Regions from separate parts of the Comamonas sp. Tr-654 genome, predicted to be linked through region 1. Evidence: riboswitches for the same ligand, from Rfam matches in the RefSeq annotation. Region 1 holds a riboswitch; the other holds the start of a gene.
The links. A riboswitch is a leader RNA that binds a small molecule or an ion and turns the genes downstream of it on or off. The one in region 1 is predicted to bind S-adenosylhomocysteine.

Region 1 (5,688 bases):
CGGCCGTCGATGATCTTCTGCAGCATGAGCTTGGCATCGGCGAGCACCTTGCGCGCTTCCACGCCCACGACCTCATCGTCGAGGATGGCCGGATAGGGACCCGCCAGATCCCAGGTCTGGAAGAACGGGCCCCAATCGATGTACTGGGCAATTTCGGCTAGGTCGAAGTTCTTGAACACGCGGCGGCCCAGGGTGCGCGGCACCACGGGAGCATGGTTCACCACGGCAGCATTGGTGCGGGCCTGCTCCAGCGTCCACAGCGGCGTCTTCTTCTTGTTGGCATGCTGGGTGCGCACCTTGTCGTAGTCGGCGCTCAGCTCGTCCAGATAGTCCTGCTTGCCTTCGCCCAGCAGGCTCTGCGCCACGCTGACCGAGCGCGAGGCGTCGGGCACATAGACCACGGGGCCGTCGTACTTGGGCGCAATCTTCACGGCCGTGTGCACGCGCGAGCAGGTCGCACCGCCGATCAGCAGCGGAATCTTCTTGATGCGGAAGTAGTCGTCCTTGTCCATCTCGCCGGCCACATACTGCATCTCCTCGAGACTGGGAGTGATCAGGCCCGACAGGCCGATGATGTCCGCACCCTCGGCCTTGGCCCTGGCCAGGATCTCGTGGCAGGGCACCATCACGCCCATGTTGATGACTTCGAAGTTGTTGCACTGCAGGACCACGGTGACGATGTTCTTGCCGATGTCGTGCACGTCGCCCTTGACGGTGGCGATGACGATCTTGCCCTTGCTGGTCACGTCCAGGCCCGCTGCTTCCTGCTGGCGCTTCTCTTCCTCGATATAGGGCACCAGGTGGGCCACGGCCTGCTTCATCACGCGGGCGGACTTGACCACCTGGGGCAGGAACATCTTGCCTGCACCGAACAGGTCGCCGACGATATTCATGCCGTCCATGAGCGGGCCTTCGATCACGTGCAGCGGGCGGCCGCCGCCCTGCACCACGATCTGCTGGTAGGCCTCTTCGGTGTCTTCGGTGATGAAGTCGGTGATGCCGTGCACCAAGGCGTGCGACAGACGCTCGCCCACGGTCTTCGGTGCCTCGGCCGTGCCGCGCCACTCGAGCTTCTTGCTGTCGTCCTTGGCCGCTCCCTTGGCGCTGTCGGCGATCTCCAGCAGACGCTCGGCCGCATCGGGGCGGCGGTTGAGCACCACATCCTCCACGCGTTCACGCAGCTGTGGCTCCAGGTCGTCATACACACCGACCATGCCAGCGTTGACGATGCCCATGTCCATGCCTGCCCCGATCGCGTGATAGAGGAACACGGTGTGGATGGCCTCACGCACGGGGTCGTTGCCGCGAAAGGAAAAGCTCACGTTGGAGACGCCGCCCGAGACTTTGGCACCGGGCAGGTTCTGCTTGATCCAGCGCACGGCCTCGATGAAATCGACGCCGTAGTTGTTGTGCTCTTCGATGCCGGTGGCCACGGCAAAGATGTTGGGGTCGAAGATGATGTCCTCGGGCGGGAAGCCCACTTCGTCAACCAGAATGCGGTAGGCGCGTTCGCAGATCTCGATCTTGCGCGCAAAGGTGTCGGCCTGGCCTTTTTCGTCAAACGCCATCACCACGGCGGCCGCGCCATAGCGCTTGACCAGCTTGGCGTGCTTCTTGAACTCCTCGACGCCCTCCTTCATGGAGATCGAGTTGACGATGCCCTTGCCCTGCAGGCAGCGCAGGCCGGCCTCGATCACGTCCCACTTGGAGCTGTCCACCATCACCGGCACCTTGGCGATATCGGGCTCGGAGGCGATCAGGTTCAGAAAGCGCACCATGGCTGCCTTGCTGTCCAGCATGGCCTCGTCCATGTTCACATCGATCACCTGGGCGCCGTTTTCCACCTGCTGGCGCGCCACGGCCAGCGCTTCCTCGTACTGCTCGTTCAGGATCAGGCGCGCGAAGGCCTTGGAGCCGGTGACGTTGGTGCGCTCGCCCACGTTGACGAACAGCGTCTCATCGCCGATGAAGACGGGCTCCAGGCCCGACAGGCGCATGGGAGGAATGGCGGTGGAAGGGGTAGCAGCGGACATCAGCTCACCTGTGTGAAAACCAGAAACAGAATCGAAAACAGGTGAGCGCCGTTGTGGGTACGGGCAGATCGCCAACCGGATCTGCCACCCCGAGCCTGACGGGTCAAACATCTCTGGGATGACCGGCTGCAGCGCTCCTCGGGGGTGAAGCCCGACATTCTACGGCGAGGGCAGGCAATCAGGGGTTCAAGGCGTTTTGCCCCATTGGCGGCGCAGGCGCGCGGCTTGCGGATGGCTATAGCAGATTCGACTTTCCTCACCCCAAAAACAGGAGCACGGCAAAAGGTAATTTCGCAAAACACGAATGCAGCCATCTCATTTCAAGCATATTCGTGGCATGGTGCGCATCCGCAAGGAATGGCGCACATCGCTTTCCTGCTCTCAGCCAGCCCGCACCGCCGGGCCATCGGCCATGAGTGGACAAGCACCTACAGCCCCTATCTTTGAGTCTTTGGCACCATCGACAGCAAATGTCTGGTCCATATGCTCAGCCATGCACAGCCGATTGCCAGCCATGACCGGGCAGGCCGTTCGGCCATCGCATGGAACCCTCTGGAGATCCTCATGAACGTGACCTTCGGCGCGTACTACACCCTCATCATGGCCGTGCTTGTGCTCATGCTTGGCAAGCTCATGACAAGACATGTCCGCTTTCTGCGCGACTTCAATATTCCCGAGCCGGTATCCGGTGGCCTGGTCGTGGCGGCCATCATCTTCATGCTGCATCAGACCACGGGACTGGCGCTGAGCTTCGAGGGCAGCCTGCAGTCGGCATTCATGCTGGTGTTCTTCTCCTCCATCGGCCTGAGCGCGAACTTCGCCAAGCTGCGTGAGGGCGGCTCGGCGCTGTTCCTCTTTCTGGGTGTGATTGTCGTCTTCATCATCATGCAGAACATCGTGGGCGTGAGTCTGGCTTCTCTGCTGGGGCTGGATCCGCTGATCGGCCTGGTCGCGGGCTCCATCACGCTGGTGGGCGGTCACGGTACGGCCGGAGCCTGGGGATCGGTGCTGGAAAACCAATACGGTCTCACGGGCGCCACCACCCTGGGCATTGCCTGCGCCACTTTCGGCCTGATCATCGGCGGCCTGGTGGGCGGCCCGCTGGCCAAGCGGCTGATCACGCGCCATCAGCTGGCCCAGCCCCTGACCGAGTCCGAGCAACTGCGCGCCGATGCGCCCACCGTGAGCGAAGGCAGCGAGGTCGCCAACTTCGAGTCGCCCAACAAGGCTCCGCGCTTGATCACGGCCGATGCGGCGGTGGAGACGCTGGCCCTCTTCGCGGGCTGCCTGGCCTTTGCCGAATTCATGACCGGCCTGACCATGGGAACGGTCATCCAGCTGCCTACCTTTGTCTGGGCGCTGGGCGGCGGCGTGATCATCCGCAACGTGCTGGACTATATGTTCGGCTTCAAGGTCTTTGACCGCGCCATCGACGTGTTCGGCAATGCCTCGTTGTCCATGTATCTGGCCATCGCGCTGCTGTCGCTCAAGCTGTGGGAGCTGACCGACCTGGCCGGCCCGCTGATGGTTATTCTGGCCGCGCAGGCCATCGTCATGACGCTGTATGCAGCCTTCGTGACCTTCCGCATCATGGGCCGCAACTACGACGCCGCCGTGCTGGCCGCCGGCCACTGCGGCTTCGGCATGGGCGCCACACCCACGGCCGTGGCCAATATGCAGGCCATCACCAACCAGTACGGTCCTTCGCACAAGGCCTTTCTGATCGTGCCCCTGGTCGGAGCCTTCTTCATCGACATCATCAACGCCTTTGTGCTGCAGGCCATGCTCAGCATTCTTCGCTGATCGCTGCATCAGCCTAAAAAAAGCGTGTTCCTGCCAGACAGGAACACGCTTTTTTCATGGCGGCCTACGCTTGCCGGGCAAGCGCCGCAGGCAGCTCAGGCCGGGATCAGGCCGCCACTGCCTGGGCCGAAGCCGGCAGGCCGAAGAGGCGGTCGAACGCCCAGTTGAAGGCAAAGGTGTAGACCATGAAGAACACCAGCAGGCCGGCTTCCATGACGGCAGCTTCCCATAGCGAGATGCCGAACCACCAGGCCATCAGCGGGATCAGCATGGCGGCGATGCCGCCTTCGAAACCGATGGCATGCACCACGCGGCGCATCAGGGAACGGCCCTTGACGCTCTGGCGCGCTTCCCATTTTTCGAACAGGTAGTTGAAGCTCAGATTCCAGCAGATCGCGATCACCGAGGCGGCCACGGCCATGACGCCGGAATCACTGGCCTTCTGGCCGATGGCCATGAAGATCAGGCTGGAGACGATGATGGCAATGGTTTCGTACAGACCCACATAGAGGATGCGGCGCTTGGGACCTTGAAGGCCCTTGGCCTTGGCGGGGGCCGCAAAGGCGGCGGTATTTTTGAGAGACGCGGCAGAGGAAGAAGCGGATGCCATCGCTGAGGCTTGTTGAGACATGGGCCGCAGTGTATGTTCTGGAAATTGAAGATAAAAGTCAGTTCCTATCAATTTTTCTGACAGATCGACACCATGCCCTTTAGCGCCGACCAGGTCCCACTGTTTCTCGCCGTGCTTGATGCCGGCTCCTTCTCGGCGGCTGCACGCAAGCTGGGGCGTGTGCCCTCGGCCGTCAGCATGGCCATCGCCCAACTGGAGGCCGAGCTGGATCTGCAGCTGTTCGACCGCAGCGGGCGCGAACCCGTGCCCAGCGCCGCGGCCCGCGCACTCGAGCCCCAGGCGCGCCTGCTGGCCGAGCAGCTGCAGTTGCTGAACTGGCAGGCCCAGAGCCTGCACGCAGGGCTGGAAGAGCGGCTAACGCTAGCCATCGCCCCCGAGCTGCTGGCCACGCACTGGAGCGAGCCGCTGAACCAGCTGGTGCATGAATTTCCGGCTCTGCCCATCGAGGTGCTCGCGGCGCCCCAGGTCGATGCCCTGGAGCTTTTGCATGCGGGCCGCGCCCATCTGGCCCTGGTGTTCGAGCGGCCCGCCATGGACGGGCGCGAGGGTTTCCAGGAAATGGGCCGCGAGACGCTGGTGGCCGTGATGTCGCCGCAGTTCGAGCCCTGGAAGCAGGCGCTGGCCGAGCATGGCCCGGCCCGCTCTGCACCGCCGCAGCTCACGGTGGAGCAGTTGGCCGCCACGCGCCAGGTTCTGGTGGCCAGCCGCGACCCGCAGCAGACCGATCCGCGCTTTGTGTTTGCACGGCAGCTCTGGCGCACGGACAGTCACCAGGCAGCGCTGTCGTTGATCGCTGCGGGCCTGGCCTGGGGCTGGCTGCCCAAGGGCCTGGTGGAATCGCATATCGGCAGCGGCGCGCTGATGGAGATCCCTGTGCTCAATCTCAGCAACGGCACGACCTTGTTCGTGGACTGGGTCTGGTCCAAGGAGCGCCCCCAGGGTCTGGCCACGCGGCGCTTTGTGGAACTCATGGGTAGGCAGCCCAGGGGCCGCTGAGCCCAGCGCGCGGCACTAGGCTTCTCGCCCCAGGCTGGCGCGCGCTGCGGGCGCCAGCAGCGCCGCGAACTCGCGCGCCGCGGCGCTGTAATGGCTGCCGCGACGCCACAGCAGTCCGGCCGTGCGCACCAGCTGCGGGCCCACCAGATGTATGGCCACCATATCGCTGGCCTGCTGGGCCGCACGCTCGGGCACGATGGTGGCCATGTCGCCCCAGCGGCACAG
Region 2 (5,688 bases), on a different contig from region 1:
GGCGTACTGGTGGGGTTGGTGGAAACCCATGGCCGTGCCGAGACCGAGCAGCAGCTGCATGACCTGGAGCTGCTGCCGCGGCGTCAACTGGTCTACCAGGGCCGCCAACTCGACGAGTTCGATCTGGATGCCGCACTGGCGCGCCGCCCGGAAGTGCTGCTGCTCGACGAGCTGGCGCACAGCAATGTGAACGGCTCGCGCCATCCCAAGCGCTGGCAGGATGTGCAGGAGCTGCTGGAAGCGGGGATTGAGGTGTGGACCACGCTCAACGTCCAGCATCTGGAGAGCCTCAACGATGTGGTGGGCGGTATCGTGGGCATACAGGTCCACGAGACCGTGCCCGACCATCTGTTTGACGATGCCGACGAGGTCATCGTGGTCGACATTCCGCCCGAGGAGCTACTCAAGCGCCTGAAGGCAGGCAAGGTCTATCCGCTGGAGCAGGCCGAGCGGGCCTCGCGCAATTTCTTCCGCCAGGGCAATTTGCTGGCCCTGCGCGAGCTGGCCTTGCGCCGCACGGCAGACCGGGTCGACGAGGACATGCGCGACTATCGCCGCGAGCGTGCCATCGGCGATGTCTGGCCGACGCGCGAGCGCCTGCTGGTGGGCGTGGGCGGGCGCGCCGGCGACGATGCCCTGGTGCGCCAGGTGGCACGTCTGGCGAGAAGGCTGGAGGCCGACTGGGTGGTGGTCTATGTCGATGCGCCCGAGCGCCAGCACCGTCCCCGCGCGGCGCAGGAGGCCGTGCTCAGGACACTGGCGCTGGCCGCACGCCTGGGGGCGGAAACGGCCACCATTCCAGGCGCCCATGTGGCCCAGGCCCTGGTGGACTTTGCGCGTGAGCGCAATGCCAGCCATCTGGTGCTGGCGCGCGCGCAGCAGGCTCTGGGCCGCTGGCTGCGCTGGCGGGCCCCCAGCCTGTCCGAGCAGATTGCCGCACTCGATCCCGGGCTTGACGTGCTGCTGCTGTCCGTCAAGCAAAGCAAGCATGAGAGCCGCATGCGCTTGCCGCCAGAGCGCGAGCAGTCCGTTCCCTGGAAGGGCTATGCGGGCGTGACGCTGGCCTGCCTGGCGGCCACGGCGGTGGCGGAACTGCTGCTGCAGGTGTTTGATCCGGCCAATGTGGTCATGCTGTTCCTGCTGGTGGTGGTGCTGTCCGCCGTGCGCTGGGGACGGGGGCCCGGCGCATGGGCGGCCCTGCTGTCGGTGCTGCTGTTCGACTTCTACTTTGTGCCGCCGCGCAACTCCTTCAGCGTCAACGATACCCAGTATCTGTTCACCTTCAGCCTGATGCTGGGCGTGGCCCTGGTCTGTGGCCAGCTCACGGCGCGGCTGCGCCATGAGGCGCGCGTGGCCGCAGAGCGCGAGAGGCGGGCCGGCGCGCTGGCCCGACTGGCGCGCGATCTGTCGGGCGCGTTGACGCAGGAGCAGGTCACGCGCATTGCGCTGACCACCATGTCAGGCGTCTTCGACGCCCAGACCGGGCTACTGGTGCCCGATGCCGATGAGCAACTGCAGCTGGCCCAGGGCAGCGAGGGCACTATCGACACCAGCGTGGGGCGCTGGAGCATGGAGCATGGCCAGATGGCCGGCCACGGCACCGATACCCTGGCAGCCGCGCCAGCGCTGTATGTGCCGCTGATGGCGCCCGTGCGCTCGCGCGGCGTGCTGGTGCTGCAGCTGCGTGCGCCGCAGAAACTGCGGGTGCCCGAGGAGCGCCGTCTGCTCGATGCCTGTGCCAGCCAGATCGCACTGGCGCTGGAGCGCGTGCATTTTGTGGAAGTAGCGCAGCAGACCCAGATCGCCATGGAGGGCGAGCGCATGCGCAACACCTTGCTCTCGGCTGTCTCGCACGATCTGCGCACGCCGCTGACGGGCATTCTGGGTGCCGCCCAGGCGGCCTTGCCGCATGCCCCCCAGGGACCCGCGCATCACATGCTGCTGCAGATCCGCAACCAGGCCCAGGCGCTGCAGCAGCTAGTGGACAACCTGCTGGCCATGGCGCGACTGCAGCAGGGCGGCGTGCAGCTCAAGCGGGAATGGCTGCCGGTGGACGAGCTGGTCGGCAGCGCGCTGGCGCAGATGCGCGAGCGACTGGCAGCTCATGTGTTGCAGACCTCGATGCCGACCGGGCTGCCCTTGCTGCAGCTTGATGCCGTGCTCATGGAGCGGGTGCTGGTCAATCTGCTGGACAACGCCATCAAATACACGCCCGAGGGCACGACCATCACCGTGGCCGCGCGCGTGCAGGGCAGCGACTGCGTGCTGAGCGTGCAGGATGCGGGGCCGGGACTGCCAGTGCATCTGCCTGTCGAGCAGTTGTTCGAACCCTTTACCCGCGGGCAGGCGGAGAGCTCCGTGTTCGGCATGGGGCTCGGCCTCGCGCTGGCGCAGCGCATCGTGCAGGCCCATGGCGGACGCTTGCAGGTAACGGCGGCAGAGCCCGCCCCGGGCTCCGTCTTCAGCATCTCGCTGCCTGTGCCCGAGCAGCCGGCCATGGACGAATGAGCCGACAATCCCGTGCATCACATGCAAATCCGAACATGACAAGTGCCGCACCCCGCATCCTGCTGATTGAAGACGACGCCAGCATCCGCCGCTTTGTGCGCCTGGCACTGGAGGACGAAGGCTGGCAGGTGTTTGAGTCCGAAACCGCCAGGCGCGGCCTGATCGAGGCCGCCAGCCGCCAGCCCGACGCCGTGGTGCTGGATTTGGGTCTGCCCGATGCCGATGGCAAGAGCGTGATTGCCGAGCTGCGTGGCTGGAGCCAGCTGCCGATTCTGGTCCTGTCCGCGCGCGAGCGGGAGGAGGAGAAGGTGGCGGCCCTGGACGCCGGTGCCGATGACTACCTGACCAAGCCCTTTGGCGTACCTGAGCTGCTGGCCCGGCTGCGCGTGATGCTGCGCCGCCGCCAGCAGGCATCGGCGGCAGACAAGCCCGGCAACTGTGCGCGTTTCGGCACGGTGGTGGTGGATCTGGCGGCGCACGATGTCAGGCGCGATGGAGTGGCCGTGCACCTGACGCCCATAGAGTTCCGTCTGCTGGCGACCCTGATTGCCGGCCAAGGCAAGGTGCTGACGCACCGCCAGTTGCTGTTGCAGGTCTGGGGGGCGGAGTATCTGGATCGCCCTCACTATCTGCGCGTGCACATGGCCAATCTGCGCCAGAAGATAGAGAGCGATCCGGCCCAGCCCCGGCATCTGGTAACCGAGTTGCAAGTCGGTTATCGCTTGGTGGGCCTCGAAGGCTGATTCCTTTATAATCGCCGTCCATCCGAGGAGCGTTGCAGCGTTCCCCAGCCGGCCATGAGCTGGTCTGCGCGGGGCGTGAGGCTCGGATTTCATCCCGCAACGACGCTCGCCCACGCTTTCTGTGCGGTGAGCCGGTTCATTCCCCCTCTGCTGCAGAACGTGGTTTTTCATTCAAGATTTGGAGAAAACCATGAACGCTGCCGTGCGCTTCAACCCCGCTGATTCGGCCATTACCGATATTTCCCTGGCTGCCTGGGGCCGCAAGGAAATCAGGATCGCCGAAACCGAAATGCCCGGTCTGATGGCCGTGCGCGAGGAGTTCGCTGCTGCCCAGCCACTGAAGGGCGCGCGCATCACCGGCTCGCTGCACATGACCATCCAGACCGCCGTGCTGATCGAGACACTGACGGCTCTGGGCGCGCAAGTGCGCTGGGCCTCGTGCAACATCTTCTCGACCCAGGACCACGCTGCTGCCGCCATCGCCGAAACCGGCGTGCCTGTCTACGCCATCAAGGGCGAGTCGCTGGAAGACTACTGGAACTACACGCACAACATCTTTGAATTCGGCGCCAAGGGCACCGAAGGCGAAGGCCCCAACATGATCCTGGATGACGGCGGCGACGCCACCATGCTCATGCACCTGGGCAAGCGCGCCGAGCAGGATCTGTCCGTGCTGGCCAACCCCACTTCGGAAGAAGAGCGCATCGTCTTCGCAGCCATCAAGGCCAAGCTGGCCGTGGACTCCACCTGGTACAGCCGCAAGTCGGCCCAGATCATGGGCGTGACTGAAGAGACCACCACCGGTGTGCATCGCCTGAACGAAATGTCGGCCAAGGGCACGCTGCTGTTCCGCGCCATCAACGTCAACGACTCGGTGACCAAGTCCAAGTTCGACAACCTGTACGGCTGCCGCGAATCGCTGGTGGACGGCATCAAGCGCGCCACCGACGTGATGATCGCCGGCAAGGTGGCTTGCGTGGCCGGCTACGGCGACGTGGGCAAGGGCTCCGCCCAGGCGCTGCGCGCGCTGTCGGCCCAGGTCTGGGTGACCGAGATCGACCCCATCAACGCCCTGCAGGCCGCCATGGAAGGCTACAAGGTCGTGACCATGGAATACGCTGCCGACAAGGCCGATATCTTCGTGACCACCACCGGCAACAAGGACATCATCCGTCATGAGCACATGGTTGCCATGAAGGATCAGGCCATCGTCTGCAACATCGGTCACTTCGACAATGAAATCGATGTGGCTTCGATCGAGAAGTACAAGTGGGAAGAAGTGAAGCCCCAGGTGGACCAGATCGAGTTCCCCGACGGCAAGAAGATCACCCTGCTGGCCAAGGGCCGTCTGGTGAACCTGGGCTGCGCCACTGGCCACCCCAGCTTTGTGATGTCCAACTCCTTCGCCAACCAGACCCTGGCGCAGATCGAGCTGTTCACCCGCCCCGACGCCTACGAAGTGGGCAAGGTCTATGTGCTGCCCAAGATCCTGGACGAAAAGGTCGCCCGCCTGCACCTGAAGAAGGTCGGCGCCATGCTGACCGAACTGAGCGACGAGCAAGCTGCCTATATCGGCGTGAGCAAGCAAGGCCCTTACAAGCCTGAAACGTATCGCTATTAACTCCCCCTGAGGCGCTTTGCGCCTTCCCCCTCTCTGGCTTCGCCGGAGGGGGACGACAGCCTCGCTGCGAGGCGGCTCTTGCTCGCTGTCCCTTGTTTGGTGTGCGCCAGCAACGGGGTTGTGTTGATTTATTTGATAGCTGCTTGCGCTTGTTAGGTAATGATTTCAGATAGATATCTATCTGAATCTCAAGCAAGACGAACGCAAGCAGCTATCTAAAAAAGATTTCTTTTGCCCGTTGCACGCCGTGCAGCGCCTGGCACCGGTTTATTTCAAAGGAAGCGACGCTATGCGCGCAGATGTTTTTCTGGTTGAAGCAGGTCATGCTGCCACCCGTTCCCAGGCCCAGCGCCTGATCGCCTCGGGTGTGGAGTGGCGCCTGACGCCGCTGGCGCCTTGGAAGAAAGTGGCCAAAAACGGCGATGACATTCCTGCCGGTGCCGAGCTGCAGCTGCTGGACGCCGCCGAGGCCAAATACATCTCGCGCGGCGGGCTCAAGCTCGAGGGCGCGCTGGCCGCGACTGGCCTGAGCGTCAAGGGCTTGCGCTGTCTGGATGTGGGCCAGAGCACGGGCGGTTTCACCGATTGCCTGCTGCAGGCCGGTGCGACCCAGGTCATCGGCCTCGACGTGGGCCACGGCCAGCTGCACGAGCGCTTGAAGAATGACGAACGCGTGGTCTGCGTCGAGGGCTTCAACGCCCGCGCGCTGACGCCTGGGCTGCTGGAGAAGGCCTGCGACGAGGCACTGTGCGAAGTCATCGAGGAAGAAGAGGACAACGACACCCAGCCCGTAGCCCCCTATGCCTGGATGCGCAA

Region 2: linked by a shared signal. The riboswitch ahead of ahcY (adenosylhomocysteinase) and the one ahead of metH (methionine synthase) in region 1 are both predicted to bind S-adenosylhomocysteine.

What each region holds. Positions count from the first base shown of each region.
Region 1 is NZ_VWWQ01000004.1:130,997-136,684, forward strand. It holds gene metH (methionine synthase) at 1-2,033, opposite strand, end outside; S-adenosyl-L-homocysteine riboswitch at 2,070-2,179, opposite strand; gene gltS (sodium/glutamate symporter) at 2,598-3,836, shown strand; gene F3J24_RS13910 (PACE efflux transporter) at 3,943-4,446, opposite strand; gene F3J24_RS13915 (LysR family transcriptional regulator) at 4,540-5,463, shown strand; gene F3J24_RS13920 (LysR substrate-binding domain-containing protein) at 5,479-5,688, opposite strand, start outside.
Region 2 is NZ_VWWQ01000003.1:734,698-740,385, reverse strand. It holds gene F3J24_RS13045 (sensor histidine kinase KdpD) at 1-2,508, shown strand, start outside; gene F3J24_RS13040 (response regulator) at 2,544-3,251, shown strand; S-adenosyl-L-homocysteine riboswitch at 3,270-3,366, shown strand; gene ahcY (adenosylhomocysteinase) at 3,442-4,872, shown strand; gene F3J24_RS13030 (TlyA family RNA methyltransferase) at 5,162-5,688, shown strand, end outside.